2 linked regions of the Streptomyces ficellus genome follow. The protein of the gene in region 1 binds, or shares a complex with, the protein of each later gene. Links are inferred from orthologs where the notes say so. Each region holds a gene or a part of one and is shown in the gene's direction. Other genes may lie near its edges.

Region 1 (4,991 bases):
TCTTCACCAGCCCCAAGAAGCTGTGGAACCTCGCCGACACCGCCACCAAGGCGATCAAGCCCGACTCCGAGCTCGACAGCGTCAAGGAGCTGTCCGACTTCGCGGGCGGACTGAAGCAGCTCGGCGCCGACGACGTCCACATGATCACGCTCCCGGTACGGTACGACCCGGCCGACCTCAACCGCGTCGTCCCGCTGAAGAACCAGTCCCAGCAGGTCTGGGCGGCCCTCAAGGCCGACCGGCCGATCCCCGCCTCGGCGACGAAGGACGCCGCCACCGGCAGCGCCGCGGGCGTGGTCAAGTAGCCCGGAATAGATTCGGCCACCCCCCGGTTTTGGGAGATACGGCCGGTCCTGGCAGACTGGTACGTCGGCCCCGGTTCACGCACGCGCAGCCCGCACGAGCGACCCGGCGCCCTCCCGAAACTAGGAGACACCTTGAAGCGCGAGATTCACCCCGAGTACGTCGAGACGCAGGTCAGCTGCACCTGTGGCGCGTCGTTCACCACCCGCAGCACGATCCAGAGCGGCGCCATCCGCGCCGAGGTCTGCTCCGAGTGCCACCCGTTCTACACGGGCAAGCAGAAGATCCTCGACACCGGTGGCCGCGTGGCCCGCTTCGAGGCCCGCTTCGGCAAGAAGGCTGCCGCCAAGTAGCGAGCCACTGCGCCGGTCTCCGGCCGCCCCGCCTGACGGGGTGGCCGGGACCGGCGCTTTGCCGTCTTCCACAGCAGCCATTTCGCGATACCAGGAGCCCGGAGATGTTCGAGGCGGTCGAGGAACTGATCGGCGAGCACGCCGATCTCGAGAAGAAGCTTGCCGACCCGTCGGTCCACGCCGACCAGGCCAACGCCCGCAAGCTCAACAAGCGCTACGCCGAGCTGACCCCGATCGTCACCACGTACCGCTCCTGGAAGCAGACCGGCGAGGACATCGAGACGGCCCGCGAGTTCGCCGCCACCGACCCGGACTTCGCCGCCGAGGTCAAGGAGCTGGAGAAGCAGCGCGAGGAGCTGACCGACAAGCTGCGGCTGCTGCTCGTCCCGCGCGACCCCAGCGACGACAAGGACGTCATCCTCGAGGTCAAGGCCGGCGCGGGCGGCGACGAGTCCGCCCTGTTCGCCGGCGACCTGCTGCGCATGTACCTGCGGTACGCCGAACGCGTCGGCTGGAAGACCGAGATCATCGACGCCACCGAGTCCGAGCTGGGCGGCTACAAGGACGTCCAGGTCGCCGTGAAGACCAAGGGCGGCAACGGCGCCACCGAGCCCGGCCAGGGCGTCTGGGCCCGGCTGAAGTACGAGGGCGGCGTGCACCGCGTGCAGCGCGTGCCCGCCACCGAGTCGCAGGGCCGCATCCACACCTCCGCCGCCGGTGTCCTGGTGACGCCCGAGGCCGAGGAGATCGACGTCGAGATCCACGCCAACGACCTGCGCGTCGACGTCTACCGCTCCTCCGGCCCCGGCGGCCAGTCGGTCAACACCACCGACTCCGCCGTCCGCATCACCCACCTCCCGACCGGCATCGTCGCCTCATGCCAGAACGAGAAGAGCCAGCTCCAGAACAAGGAGCAGGCCATGCGCATCCTGCGCTCCAGGCTGCTCGCCGCCGCCCAGGAGGAGGCCGAGAAGAACGCCGCCGACGCGCGCCGCAGCCAGGTGCGCACCGTCGACCGGTCCGAGAAGATCCGGACGTACAACTTCCCGGAAAACCGCATCTCGGACCACCGGGTCGGCTTCAAGGCGTACAACTTGGACCAGGTGCTCGACGGAGAGCTCGACCCCGTCATCCAGGCGTGTGTCGACGCCGACTCCGCGGCCAAGCTCGCCGCCGCCCAGTGACACCCGCCGCCCCGTAACGACCGACCGCACCACACACACCCGCTCAGCCCGGAGGACCAGCGTGCAGCAACATATTGGGGGGCGACCCCCAAGCCCTCGCAGTGTGCTGCTTGCCGAGGTGGCCCAGGCCACCCAGCGGCTGGCCGACGCGGGCGTGCCCTCCCCGCGTTTCGACGCCGAGGAGCTCGCCGCGTTCGTGCACGGCGTCAAGCGGGGCGAGCTGCACAACGTCAAGGACGCGGACTTCGACGCCCGCTACTGGGAGACCGTCGCCCGCCGCGAGGCCCGCGAACCGCTCCAGCACATCACCGGGCGGGCGTTCTTCCGGTACCTGGAGCTCCAGGTCGGGCCCGGCGTCTTCGTGCCGCGCCCCGAGACCGAGTCGGTCGTCGGCTGGGCCATAGACGCCGTACGGGCCATGGACGTCGTCGAGCCGCTCATCGTCGACCTGTGCTCCGGCTCCGGCGCCATCGCGCTCGCCATGGCCCAGGAGGTGCCGCGCTCGCGCGTGCACGCCGTGGAGCTGTCCGAGGACGCCCTGGTGTGGACGCGGAAGAACGCCGAGGGGTCCAGGGTCACCGTCCACCAGGGCGACGCCCTCACGGCCCTCCCCGAGCTCGACGGCCAGGTCGACCTGGTCATCTCCAACCCCCCGTACATCCCCCTCACCGAGTGGGAGTACGTCGCGCCCGAGGCCCGCGACCACGACCCGGAGATGGCGCTCTTCTCCGGCGAGGACGGCCTCGACACCATCCGCGGCATCGAGCGCACCGCCCACCGGCTGCTGCGCCCCGGCGGCCTCGTCGTCATCGAGCACGCCGACACCCAGGGCGGCCAGGTCCCGTGGATCTTCAACGAGGAGGCCGGCTGGGCGGACGCCGCCGACCACCCCGACCTCAACAACCGCCCGCGCTTCGCGACCGCGCGCAAGGCGACGCCATGACAGAGCACGTGTACGAGGAGGCCCCCTGATGGCACGGCGATACGACTGCAACGACGCGACCGACCGCACGACCGGCCTGCGTGAGGCCGCGTCCGCCGTCCGCCGCGGCGAGCTCGTCGTGCTGCCCACCGACACCGTGTACGGGATCGGTGCGGACGCCTTCAGCGGCGAGGCCGTCGCGGACCTGCTGGAGGCCAAGGGGCGCGGCCGCAACATGCCCACCCCCGTGCTGATCGGCTCCCCGAACACCCTGCACGGCCTCGTCACCGACTTCTCCGAGCAGGCGTGGGAGCTGGTCGACGCCTTCTGGCCCGGCGCCCTGACGCTGGTCGCCCGGCACCAGCCGTCGCTCCAGTGGGACCTCGGCGACACCCGCGGCACCGTCGCCATCCGCATGCCGCTGCACCCCGTCGCCATCGAGCTGCTCACCGAGGTCGGCCCGATGGCCGTCTCGTCCGCCAACCTGACCGGGCACCCCGCGCCGGAGGACTGCGACGCCGCGCAGGGCATGCTCGGCGACTCCGTGTCCGTGTACCTGGACGGCGGCCCGACCCCCGGCATCGTCCCGTCGTCGATCGTCGACGTCACCGGCGAGGTCCCGGTCCTGCTGCGTGCGGGCGCCCTGTCCGTCGACGAGCTGCGCAAGGTGGTACCCGACCTCGAGGTGGCCAATTGACCGCCCCTGAGGGGCGTGGCATAGGCACGGATAACGCGTTCCGCATCCTCCACGTCAGCACCGGCAACGTCTGCCGCTCGCCCATCACCGAGCGGCTGACCCGCCATGCCCTGTGCGACCGCCTGGGCGACCCGATGGGCGGCGGCCTGATCGTGGAGAGCGCCGGCACCTGGGGCCACGAGGGCGCCCCCATGGAGGCCAACGCCGAGATCGTCCTCGCCGACTTCGGCGCGGACGCGAGCGGCTTCGTCGGCCGCGAGCTGCTCGACGAGCACGTCATCCGCGCCGACCTGGTGCTGACGGCGACCCGCGACCACCGCGCGCAGGTCATCTCGATGGGCCACTCGGCGGGGCTGCGGACGTTCACGCTGAAGGAGTTCACCCGGCTGGTCCGGGCGATAGATCCGGCCACGCTGCCGGACCCCCGCGACGACGGCATGGTCGAACGCGCCCGCGCCCTGGTCCGCGCCGCCGCGGCGCTGCGCGGCTGGCTCCTCGCCCCCAGCGCGGACGCGGACGAGGTCAACGACCCGTACGGCGCGCCCATCACCTTCTTCCGCTCCGTCGGCGACGAGATCAACCAGGCCCTGGACCCGGTGGTCACGGCCCTGACAGGGGTGCCGACCCGGCATTGAGCCGTGGCGCCCGCCCCGCAGCACGCGTGGCGCCGGCGGGGCGTTTCGGTGGGGGCGGGCCTACATTGGGGGTGACGGGGCCCGTCCACGCCTGGAGCCACTGATGCCGGTCACCGCTGCCGCCGAGGTGCGGACGACGAGAGATGCGTACGAGGCGGATGCCGACGTCCTGCGACGGCGGGATCCCGAGATCGCCGACGTCCTGGCGGGGGAGGGGGCGCGGCAGGCCGACGGCCTCCAGCTGATCGCCGCCGAGAACTTCGCCTCGCCCGCCGTGCTCGCCGCGCTCGGCTCACCGCTCGCCAACAAGTACGCCGAGGGCTATCCCGGCGCCCGCCACCACGGTGGCTGTGAGTACGCGGACGCCGCCGAGCGGATCGCCGTGCGGCGGGCCACCGAACTGTTCGGGGCCGAGCACGCGAACGTGCAGGCGCACTCCGGCTCCTCCGCCGTCCTCGCGGCGTACGCGGCCCTGCTGCGGCCCGGCGACACCGTGCTGGCGATGGGCCTGGCGTACGGGGGCCACCTGACGCACGGGTCGCCGGCGAACTTCTCCGGCCGCTGGTTCGATTTCGTGCCGTACGGCGTGGACGCCGAGTCCGGGCTCATCGACTACGAGCAGGTCCGGGCCCTCGCGCACGAGCACCGCCCGAAGGCGGTCGTGTGTGGCTCGATCTCGTACCCCCGGCACATCGACTACGCCGCGTTCCGGGAGATCGCCGACGAGGTCGGGGCCTGCCTGATCGCGGACGCGGCGCACCCCATCGGGCTGGTGGCCGGCGGCGCGGCGCCCAGCCCCGTCCCGTACGCCGACGTCGTCTGCGCGACGACGCACAAGGTGCTGCGCGGTCCGCGCGGCGGTCTCCTGCTGTGTGGCGCGGAGCTCGCCGAGCGCGT
Region 2 (10,589 bases), 1.1 Mb from region 1 along the record:
GTGGCGACGGCGCAGGCCGTGCAGCGGCGTCTCCAGGCGCTCCAGTTCGACTGGGCGGCGGAGAACATCCGGGAGGTGCTGGGCCCCACGGAGGGCACGGCGAGCGAGGCGGCGGAGCGGTGCCTGGGGGTGCTGCGCCGCTTCTCGGAGGACGTGACGGAGCTGGTGCGGGCGGAGACGGCGGACTGGATGGTGGAGTTCCGGTCCGGCCCGGCGCCGCTGGTGACGCAGTCGACGCTGTCGTACGCGCCGCCCCGCCCGGAGGGGGCCGGCGCTCACCCCTCCGGGCGCTTCCCGCTCCCGCCGGGCACCCGCCCCAACATGCCCCGCCAGCGCCCGCCGGAGCCCCGCTGAACCGCGGGGGGCGCGGCGGGCCCGGGATGTCCCCCGGGTCCGCCGGGCGGTCAGCTGAAGATGATCATCGAGCCCTGTGCGAGGCTGCGGGTGGCCGCCGCGTGCAGGCCGAGCCACACGTGCCGTTCGCGGGCGAAGGGGCTGTCGTCGTACGGGACCGGCCCGGCGGGCTCCTCCAGGGCCGTCGGGCGTTCCGGCGGGTGGGGCGCGGCGGGCGGGTTGGCGGGGTCGATGCCGATCGACGGCGCGACGTACTCCAGTTCGCGCAGCAGCCCCTGGGCGGAGCCGAGCGGACCGCCGCCCGCCAGCAGCTCGTCGTTGGACAGCGGAGCGGGGAAGTCGACGGGGACGTACGCGCCCGCGTGGTCGTAGTGCCACACGAGGTGTGACTGCTGGGCCGTCGACTCGAACATCTCGAGCAGCTGCTCGTAGTCGCCGCCCAGTTCGTCGACCGGGGTGACGGCGAGACCGCAGATCTGGAGCAGGTAGGCGCGGCGCAGGAAGTGCAGGGCGTCGTAGTCGAAACCGGCGACCGGTGCGACGTCGCCGGACAGGCCCGGCATGTAGGCGAAGACGGGCACGGTCGGCAGACCGGCCTCGGTGAGGGCCTTGTCGTACGCGGCGATCTCTTCCGCGAAGGGGTTGTCGGGGCTGTGGCACAGCACGTCGACGAGGGGGACCAACCACAGGTCACAGGCCAAGGGAGACTCGCTCTCCTTCAGTTGGGCGGCTACGGCAGACGGCCGGGACAGATTAGTGCGGCTCGGGTGCGGCTCGGTGCGACTCGGTCGGGTGCGGCTCGGGTGCACATCCCCTACCCACCCGTCATGAGCGGTAAGAGCCGTCGGCACGAGCGGTAGGGGGCGTCAGCGCCGCCCGTCCAGGTGGTCGGCCCACCGCATCGAGTGCGCGTTGTACGCGTCGACGACCGCCATTACGGCGTCCGGGTCGCCGAGCGTCACCGCGTCGACGAGTTCCTCGTGGCCGTTCCACAGCCACGCGCCGGGCTCGCGGGCGGCGCGCAGGTGGGGCACCGCGAACACCCAGGCCTGGACGCGCAGCCGGTGGAGGAAGTCGGCTATGTAGCTGTTGGCGACGAAGCCGCTCAGCTCGCGCCAGAACCGCAGGTCGTAGCCGATCAGTATGTCGAGGTCCCCGGCGCGGGCCGCCCGCGCCGCCTCCTCCGCCCGGCGCCGTACCGACACGAGCGGCGCCCCGTGGACGTGGAGGGCGCCGGTCCGGTCGCACAGGCGGCGGAAGATGCCGTCGACGATCAGCGCGCGGGCCTCGACCATGCCCCGGTAGTCCTCGACGGTGAACCGGTGGACGCGGAACCCCTTGTGCTGGTCGGAGTCGAGCAGGCCCTGGGCGGTGAGGTCGACCAGCGCTTCCCGCACGGGCGTCGCCGACACCCCGTACTGGTCGGCTATGTGCTTGACCGTGAATTCCTGGCCCGGCTGGAGACGCCCCGCGAGCACCTCGTCACGCAGCGCGTCCGCCACCTGCTGTCGCAGGGTGTTGCGGGTCACAGCTCCGCTCGCGGGCATGGCTTCTGGCCCCCTCCGTCCGGTTCCGGACACCTTAAGCCAGCCGGAGGGGGCGCATTGAGGCGGTTACGCGGTGTGCTCGGTGTGCTCGTCGGCGACCGCGAGGGCCGCGTCGAGGGCGGCGAGCCCCTCCTTGGCCTCCGCCTCGGTGATGTTGCAGGCGGGGACGGCGTGGGTGCGGTTCATGTTGATGAAGGGCCACAGGCCGTTCTTCTTGCAGGCCGCGCCGAAGGCCGCCATGGGGGCGTTGGCCTCGCCCTGCGCGTTGTACGGGACGAGCGGCTCGCGCGTCTCCTTGTTCCGGACGAGGTCCAGCGCCCAGAAGGCGCCGAGGCCGCGCACCTCGCCGACGGAGGGGTGGCGCTCGGCGAGTGCGCGCAGGCCGGGGCCGAGGACGTTCTCACCGAGGTGGGCGGCCTGTTCGACGACCTTCTCGTCCTCCATGACCTGGATGGTGGCGACGGCGGCCGCGCAGGCGAGCGGGTGCCCGGAGTAGGTGAGGCCGCCGGGGTAGGGCCGCTTGTCGAAGGTGGCGGCGATCTTCTCGGAGATGGCGACCCCGCCGAGGGGCACGTACCCGGAGTTGACGCCCTTGGCGAAGGTCAGCAGGTCGGGGACGACGCCGAAGTGGTCGGCGGCGAACCAGGCGCCGGTGCGGCCGAAGCCCGCCATGACCTCGTCGAGGACGAGCACGATGCCGTGCCGGTCGCAGAGCTCGCGCACGCCGGCGAGGTAGCCGGGCGGCGGGGTCATGATGCCGGCGGTGCCGGGGACGGTCTCCAGGATGATCGCGGCGATGGACTGCGGCCCCTCGAAGGCGATGGTGTCCTCGAGGTGCGCCAGGGCGCGCTCGCACTCCTGCGCCTCGGTCTCGGCGTAGAACGGCGAGCGGTAGAGGAAGGGCGCCCAGAAGCGCACGACGCCGGCGGAGGCGGTGTCGGAGGCCCAGCGGCGCGGGTCGCCGGTGAGGTTGATCGCGGTGGAGGTGGCGCCGTGGTACGAGCGGTAGGCGCTCATGATCTTGGGGCGGCCGGTGTGCAGCCGGGCCATGCGGGCGGCGTTCTCGACCGCCTCGGCGCCGCCGTTGGTGAAGAAGATCTTGTCGAGGTCGCCCGGCGTGCGCTCGGCGATGAGGCGTGCGGCCTCGGAGCGTACGTCGATGGCGAAGGCGGGCGCGAAGGTCGTCAGCTTCGCGGCCTGCTCCTGGATCGCGGCGACGACCCGGGGGTGCTGGTAGCCGATGTTGGTGTAGACGAGGCCGCTGGTGAAGTCGAGGTAGCGGTTCCCCTCGTAGTCCCAGAAGTACGCCCCCTCGGCGCCGGCCACGGCGAGCGGGTCGATCAGCCCCTGGGCGGACCAGGAGTGGAAGACGTGGGCGCGGTCGGCGGCTTTAACGGCTGCACCGGCCTGGGGATCGGGAACGCCCGGGGCGGCGGGTGCGGTGGTGGCAGCGGTGACGGGTGCGGCATGAGGGGTCATGCCGCCCAGGGTAAGGACGCGCAGGTGGGCGCCGGTATGGCCATCTTGTATGGCGGAAGGCGCGGAGGTCGGCAGGGTGTCGGGCGGAGGGGCCCGTTGAAAGGCATGGGGGGCCCGAGAAAGGCATTGACAGCATACTGTCGTCATGACAGCATTCTGTCATCGGCACGACCGCAGCTTCACCGACGCTCCAGTCAGGGAGAACTCCATGTCCGGCACCGACACGCGCAAGACCGTCCATCTCGCGATCTACGACACGCTGGCCGACTGGGAGACGGGGCACGCCACCGCGTGGCTGGCCCGCAGCGGGTTCGACATCCGCACGGTCGGGCCCACCACCGGCCCGGTGACCAGCGTCGGCGGACTGCGCATCACCCCCGACCTCGCCCTGGCCGAGCTGCGGCCCGAGGACAGCGCGCTGCTGATCCTCCCGGGCGCCGACCTCTGGGACACGAGCGAGGACCTGGCGCCCTTCGCCACCGCGGCGCGGGCCTTCCTCGACGCGGGTGTGCCGGTGGCCGCGATATGCGGGGCCACCGCCGGCCTGGCTCGCGAGGGCCTGCTCGACGACCGGCCGCACACCAGCGCCGTCTCCTTCTACCTCGCGGCGACGGGCTACAAGGGCGGCGAGCACTACGTCGACACGGACGCGGTCACCGACGGCGACCTCATCACGGCCGGGCCCACGGAGCCGGTGGCCTTCGCCCGCGAGGTCCTGGGCAGGATGGGGGCGTTCGAGGGCGCGAAGCTCGACGCCTGGTACCGGCTGTTCCACGACTCCGACCCGGCCGCCTTCGAGGAGCTGAACTCGTGAGCCGTGCCGAGAGGGAGCTCCAGGACCTGCTCAGCCGGACGGCGCTGGGGGTGTTCCGGCTGAACGGCCAGTTCCTCGGCGTCTCCGAGAAGCTGGCCAGGCCGGCCGGGATCACCGCCGCATGGTGGCAGGTCCTCGGGGCGGTGCTGTCCGAGCCGCTGCCGGTCTCCGGGATCGCCCGCGCGATGGGCATCACCCGGCAGAGCGTGCAGCGGATCGCGGACCTGCTGGTCCACGAGGGCCTGGCGGAGTACCGGCCGAACCCGGCGCACCGCCGCTCCAAGCTCCTCGCCCCGACGCAGTTGGGCCGGGGGACGATCGCCCGCATAGAACCGGGCCATGCCGAGTTCGCGACCCGTCTCGCCGCCGAGCTGGGGGTGGAGGCCTTCACCGAGACGGCACGGGTCCTGGAGCGGCTGTCGGAGGCGCTGGACTCCCTCACGGCCGGGCCTTCGGGCGGGGCGGCGGGCGGGCCCTCAAGCGGGCCCGCGCGTCCCTGAGGAAGTACCGGCCGTCGGGCGGACGTCGGGTAGTGTTGCCGCGTTCCGCAGGAGACCCACCGAGGAGGTGAGACCCATCAACGCCAGGTCAGGCAGGGCTCTCCCCTCCCGCACTTCGTAGACACGGGTCGTCGAGTCGCACGGGAGCGCCCCCAGGCGTCCCGAAAGGCTTGCGCTTCCCATGTCAGCAACACCGGTATCCGTATCGTTCTCCTCCACCGTCACCAGGCTGCGTGCCGCCGGCTGCGTCTTCGCCGAGGACGAGGCGGAGTTGCTCCTGTCCACCGCCCGCACGCCGGACGAGCTCGACGCCATGATCGAGCGTCGCGTCGTCGGCCATCCCCTTGAACACGTGCTGGGCTGGGCCGAGTTCCACGGTCTGCGCGTCGCCGTGGACGACGGCGTGTTCGTCCCGCGCCGACGCACCGAGTTCCTCGTCACCCGGGCCGCGGCCCTCACCCCGGCCCGGCGGCCCGTGGTGGTGGACCTCTGCTGCGGCACCGGCGCGCTGGGCGCCGCCCTCGTCTCGGCCCTGGGCGAGGCGGAACTGCACGCGGCCGACATCGACCCGGCCGCCGTGCGCTGCGCCCGCCGGAACGTCACCGCGGCGGGAGGGCGGGTGTACGAGGGCGACCTGTACGACCCCCTCCCGGCGGCGCTGCGGGGCCGCGTCGACATACTGCTGGCCAATGTGCCGTACGTCCCGACGGAGGAGGTGCAGTTGCTGCCCGCCGAGGCGCGGGTGCACGAGGCGCGGGTGGCGCTGGACGGGGGCGCGGACGGGTTGGACGTGCTGCGCCGGGTGGCCGCCGAAGCGCCCGGGTGGCTGGCGCCGGGCGGGAGCCTGCTGTTCGAGACCAGCGAGCACCAGGCCGCCGCCGCCACCGGGGTGGTCGCCGCCGCCGGGCTGGCCGCGCATGTGGTGACGTGCGAGGACCTGTACGCCACGGTGGTCATCGCGGTACGGGTGTGACGTCCGGGCGGAAGACGGCGGTGTGATGGTGGTTCGGGGTACTCGTGCCGGCCAGGGTGTAACAGGCGCAAATTCGGCGGCAGTTGAGTTTGAAGTGCGGAAAAACCCCGACACCGAACATTCACGGATACATCGCAGGACCCGGTCAACGTTCGTGGCCAACGCACTGGACAATATGCGAACGAATGTACGTTGGATCTAGCTTGCGGGAGCGCACCATACGCGCGATCAAGCACGCCCAAGTACCTCCATGCCCGCGACCCCGAAGGGGAATCAACATGCTGCCCACCCGGATAACGACGTCCATCGCGATCGCCGCGCTAGTGGCTGGTGCCGCCGTTATGACCGCTCCCGCACAGTCGGCATCGGCCTCTACATCGGCACCGGCATCGGCATTGGCATCGGCGGCGGCCGAGGACGCCAACTGCCGTACGACGACGGGAACCCAGGACTTCTACCCCGGGCCGTCCGCCGGCGAGACGTACGACAGCACGTTCCACAACAGTGTGGCCGTGCCGCCGGGTCTGTACAGCGGCGGGTTCGTTCCGCAGGGTCTGGCGTACTGGAACGACTGGGACGGGACGAGCGAAGACGTCCTGCTGATCTCGGCGTACCACTCGAGCGGTTCCGGCGCGAGCGCGATCTGGGGCATCGCCCTGAGCGGCCCCCGCCGGGGCGAGAGCCTTGGTCACATGCTGATCCCCAACACCCACGCGGGCGGCATAGTCGTGACCGGTGGTCACGTGTACGTCAGCGGCGAGGGCGGCGTGAAGTACTGGTCGACCGCCACCGTGCGTGCGGAGCTGGCGGGCGCCAACACGAACAAGGTGATCCAGCCGAAGGGTACGCAGGACATCGCCGGCAAGGGTTCGTTCCTCGGACTCGGCGGTGGCGAGGGCACCACCTTGTGGACCGGCGACTTCTCCGACACGAGCCACGAAAGCATGTGGCAGTACTCGACGAGCAGCACCGGTGCGCTGACGTACACCGGCAAGAAGCGCTGGGTGCCGGCGAAGACCCAGGGCATGGCGGTCGTGGGCGACAAGTACATCTTCGCCACGTCGTACGGCCGCGACAAGCGCAGCAACGTGTGGGTGCGGCCCACGTCGTACGAGACGGACATCACCGATGGGACGGCTTTCTGCATGCGCGCCCCCTCGATGATGGAGGGCCTGGCGTACGGCAACTCCAACGGCAACGAGCACGTCTGGGCGCTCTTCGAGAGCGGAGCCGAGCCGTACGTGAGCGACCCGAACACGCTCAACAAGATCACGAACATCCACTGGGCCGACGGGTCCGAGCTGGCCGGCCTGTACGGCCAGGGCGACTGACACCATCGACGCTCCTGCGGCTGACCAGGGCAGGGCAGTCGCCCACTTCGGGTCGGTGCGGACTCAGGTGGGCGAAGCCGTGACCTCAAGAGGACAGCAGGCGTTCCAGGGCGAGCACCGTGCTGCGGAGCAGGGCGGGGTGGACGAACCGGCCGTCGGCAGGGGGCGGGCAGCGCCAGCTGAGGGGCCAGGTGTTCCCGTGCAGCGCGGGTACCGGCACATAGCTCACCGTGCCGTGGCAGGCGTTGAACGGTGTCGCGCCGGACGGCCAGGCACGGCCCGCCGAGCTGCCCGGAGGGAGGAAGAAGTAGACGCCCCGGCGCCCGTTCGCCTCGATGACGACGGGCCCCGGGTCGCCGCCGGTCAGGTGCTCCAGGAGGTCGGCGGCGCGGCGCCCGTCGTCCCCGTCGACGCGTACGGCGTCGAATTGGACGCCCGCCTTGCGGAGTTGGAATCCGGACGCCGGAATCCATTCGATTCGTGGGTGGCGATTTGACGCATTCACAGGGACATCGTGGACCGCCACGGCTAGCGTTCTCCACGACTGCGGAAGCCCGTAGAAACCGCGTTGACCTGCGGAAAAGGCGTCCGGCAGCAGTCGAATTCGGCGGGGACGGGTTGTGACCGGTTGAGACCGGTTGAATCGAGGCGGTGACGCAATTTGGCGCGGACCGAGAACAAGGAAACGGCGGGTCCGGCGACGCGGCTCGTGGCGGACATGGCACGCAAGATGCGCGTCCGGAAAGGGTGGACACAGGACCAGCTCGGCAAGGAGATCGGTTTCACCGGCGCGGCGGTGAGCGCCATGGAGACCTGCGCCCAGCCGGCGAGCGACGCGATGCTGGAGCAGCTGGAGAAGGTGCTGGGCGACGGACTGGGCCTGTTCGAGCAGGCGCGGCTGTATGTCCGGCTGGACAAGTATCCGGAGCAGTTCAAGAACTACGCGCTGCTGGAGCAGAAGGCGGTGAGCCTGTCGCTGTACGCGACGCTGGTGGTGCACGGGCTGTTCCAGACGGAGGCGTACGCGCGGGCGCTGATCGGCGGTGGGTACCCGCCGCTGCCGGAGCGGCGGGTGGAGGAGCTGGTCGAGGCGAGGATGGCGCGCAGGGAGCTGTTCGAGCGGGAACCGGTGGCGCTGGTCGAGCTGGTGCTGGAGGAGTCGGTGCTGCGCCGCACGATCGGCGGTGCGGAGGTCATGCGGGGGCAGTTGCTGCATCTCGCGGAGTGCGCGCGGAGGCGGAACGTGACGGTTCAGGTGCTGCCACTGGACTGCGGGCTGAGCGGGGAGCACGCTGGCGCATACGGCGGCATGACACTGATCGAAACCCCGGAACACTCTCACCTCGCGTACCTGGAACCCCAGGACGAAAGCCTGTTGATCAAGGAGCCCACAAAGGTCAGCAGCTACGGCCAGCGGTATGCGAGGATCCGAGCACAGGCCCTGGATCCACGTGAATCACTGGGCCTCATCGAGCGGTTGGCAGGAGAGGCGAGATGACCAGCACCCTGCGGTGGTTCAAGTCCAGCTACAGCAGCCCCAGCGGTGGCGAGTGCGTCGAAGTGGCCTTCGACTGGCGTACGTCCTCGTACAGCAGCTCCAGCGGCGGCGACTGCGTCGAGGTGGCCGCCTGCCCCCACACCGTGCGCGTCCGTGACTCCAAGAACCCGGGCGGTCCCGTCCTCGCCGTCACCCCGGCGGCCTGGGGGTCCTTCCTCGACTGGGCCGAGTAGGGTTATCAGTAGGAATCACCTGAAAGGGGGCGACATGTCCGCGATCAGGCAGAGCGTCGAGATCTCGCGTCGTCCCGAGGACGTCTTCTCCTATCTGACCGACACCTCCCACATGCCCGAGTGGCAGGAGAGCGCCCTGTCGGTCACCCCGGCCGGAGGCGGCCCCACCGGCGGCCTGGGCTCCCGGGTCATGGTGACCCGGCAGATGGGCCGTCGGCGGATGCCGATGACCATGGAGATGAGCGAGTACGACCCGCCTCGGCGCTTCCGTATGGACGGGATCGACGGCCCTGTCCGGGGCCATGTGCAGGGGACGGTCGAGCCGATCGGCGACGGCGAGCGGTCGCGCGTGACGCTGGACCTGGACTTCGAGTCGCACGGCATCGGGAAGGTGCTCGTGCCGCTGATGGTCCGCCCGCATGTGAAGAAGGAACTGCCGAAGAACGAGCAGCACCTCAAGGACATCCTGGAGGCACGCCCGTAGTCGGCCACAGGGCCCGGGCGCGCTCCGGGCCCCACAGTCGTCGGCGGGCCTACTTCTCGATGGCGATCACCCGCACGCCGGTCCCCCGGTAGCGTTTGGGGTCGGCGCTGAGTACCGGTCGGCCCCGAGGCCACTCCACCGAGGGCTGGGCCAGGTGCACGGCGTGCGCACTGCTCCACTCGTCGCCATGGACGCGCAGGCGCTTGCCGACCGCCGCAGCGCCGGAGAAGTCCAGACCGGTGATGTCCACGGACGGCAGGGCGCCCACGTGTTCCGCGACGCCCGCCCGTTCGCTCTCGGCGGCGGTCAGGGACAGGGCCGGGATGTAGATCCTCAGGGTGGCGTCATTCTCGGCCTCGACGACGAGGCGCGATGCCATGCGGTTGCCGGCGCCGAGCGCCAGCACGGCGGTGTCGTCGAAGACGATCGCGCGCGGCAGCGGGTACTGGTCCTTCTTCACTGGACCTCCCCGACGCGCCCGGAGACCACGTCCGCCCAGAGCTGCTGCCCGGCCGACGCGTCCTGCTCCGTGTAGGGCCCGCCGAGGAAGTGCTCCTCGACGTACGCCTTGGTCTCCTCGCGCCGCTGCGCCAGTTCTTCCTTGGTCGGCGTCGCACCGGCGAGCTGCGCGACCAGGTCGCGCATGGTGATGCCGCGATCCCGGGCGAGCTCCTGGAGACGGTCACGTACCGCCGGGTCAACCTTGATCGTCGTATCTGCCACGGTGACAGTATACCGGCGGTATACCACCTCGGGGCGTTCGAGTGCGATGGTCATGGCACTCCGTTTCTTTTCGATGGACCCGGCCGCCGGTCGGCGGCCGGGAGTTCTCAGCGGCGGCGGCGCAGGACCTGCCGGACCGACGCGCCGCCGCGCAGTGCCGCCGCGACGAACCCGGCGACGGCGGGCGTGGCGGGGGCACAGCGGGTGCAGGAGGCCCCCTCGGGCACCGGCGCGCCGCAGACGCCGCACTCGGGGCGCACGGGGGCCGTGGGGCGCGGTGCGGGCTTCTTGCGGCGGAGACGGTCGGCCACCAGGGCGGCGGGGGCGTGGACGCGAGCGGGCAGGCCGGAGGTGAGCGCCTCGCGGATCAGGGCGTCACTGGCGCCGACCGCCCACCACTCCTCGACGAGGGTCCTCAGCCGTTCCGCCTCGCCCTCCCCGAGGGCGAGCCGTGGATCGCTGCGGCCCAGCGAGGTGAGCAACCGGGCCGCCGGGGAGGGAGGTTCTTTCACCCCCGTCTTTTCTCCCGGAGGGAGCGGGCCAGGAGCGCCGTGGTCCGGGTCGCCGGAGGCCGGGTTTCCGGCCGTTTCGGGCACGGGCGCGGCAGCGGGGCCTGCGGCGGGCGCGGCGGCGGGGCCGGGATGGGAGGCTTC

The links.
Region 2: the proteins of prfA (region 1) and EIZ62_RS14820 are in contact, whole or in part, in a crystal structure (PDB 2B3T), measured with the Escherichia coli proteins. The link is inferred for Streptomyces ficellus from one-to-one orthologs.

Annotation. Positions count from the first base shown.
Region 1 is NZ_CP034279.1:2,297,491-2,302,481, reverse strand. What follows is about bases 1-2,800. They hold prfA (peptide chain release factor 1), read left to right. Parts: upstream 1-760; coding sequence 761-1,840; downstream 1,841-2,800. Other genes in these bases: prmC (peptide chain release factor N(5)-glutamine methyltransferase), read left to right, coding at 1,902-2,783; rpmE (50S ribosomal protein L31), read left to right, coding at 438-656; EIZ62_RS09735 (LCP family protein), read left to right, coding at 1-305. Outside these bases: EIZ62_RS09715 (L-threonylcarbamoyladenylate synthase), read left to right, coding at 2,812-3,459; EIZ62_RS09710 (arsenate reductase/protein-tyrosine-phosphatase family protein), read left to right, coding at 3,456-4,094; EIZ62_RS09705 (serine hydroxymethyltransferase), read left to right, coding at 4,198-4,991. UniProt on the Escherichia coli protein: Peptide chain release factor 1 directs the termination of translation in response to the peptide chain termination codons UAG and UAA.
Region 2 is NZ_CP034279.1:3,358,606-3,369,194, forward strand. What follows is about bases 3,847-6,771. They hold EIZ62_RS14820 (putative protein N(5)-glutamine methyltransferase), read left to right. Parts: upstream 3,847-4,875; coding sequence 4,876-5,667; downstream 5,668-6,771. Other genes in these bases: EIZ62_RS14810 (DJ-1/PfpI family protein), read left to right, coding at 3,847-4,194; EIZ62_RS14815 (MarR family winged helix-turn-helix transcriptional regulator), read left to right, coding at 4,191-4,694; EIZ62_RS14825 (hypothetical protein), read left to right, coding at 6,063-6,771. Outside these bases: EIZ62_RS14790 (SLATT domain-containing protein), read left to right, coding at 1-354; EIZ62_RS14795 (hypothetical protein), read right to left, coding at 405-1,055; EIZ62_RS14800 (GntR family transcriptional regulator), read right to left, coding at 1,221-1,901; EIZ62_RS14805 (aspartate aminotransferase family protein), read right to left, coding at 1,968-3,380; more of EIZ62_RS14810, read left to right, coding at 3,589-3,846; more of EIZ62_RS14825, read left to right, coding at 6,772-6,998; EIZ62_RS14830 (hypothetical protein), read right to left, coding at 7,084-7,503; EIZ62_RS14835 (helix-turn-helix domain-containing protein), read left to right, coding at 7,660-8,496; EIZ62_RS14840 (DUF397 domain-containing protein), read left to right, coding at 8,493-8,729; EIZ62_RS14845 (SRPBCC family protein), read left to right, coding at 8,764-9,213; EIZ62_RS14850 (PIN domain-containing protein), read right to left, coding at 9,263-9,673; EIZ62_RS14855 (hypothetical protein), read right to left, coding at 9,670-9,936; EIZ62_RS14860 (hypothetical protein), read right to left, coding at 10,044-10,589. UniProt on the Escherichia coli protein: Methylates the class 1 translation termination release factors RF1/PrfA and RF2/PrfB on the glutamine residue of the universally conserved GGQ motif, i.e. on 'Gln-235' in RF1 and on 'Gln-252' in RF2.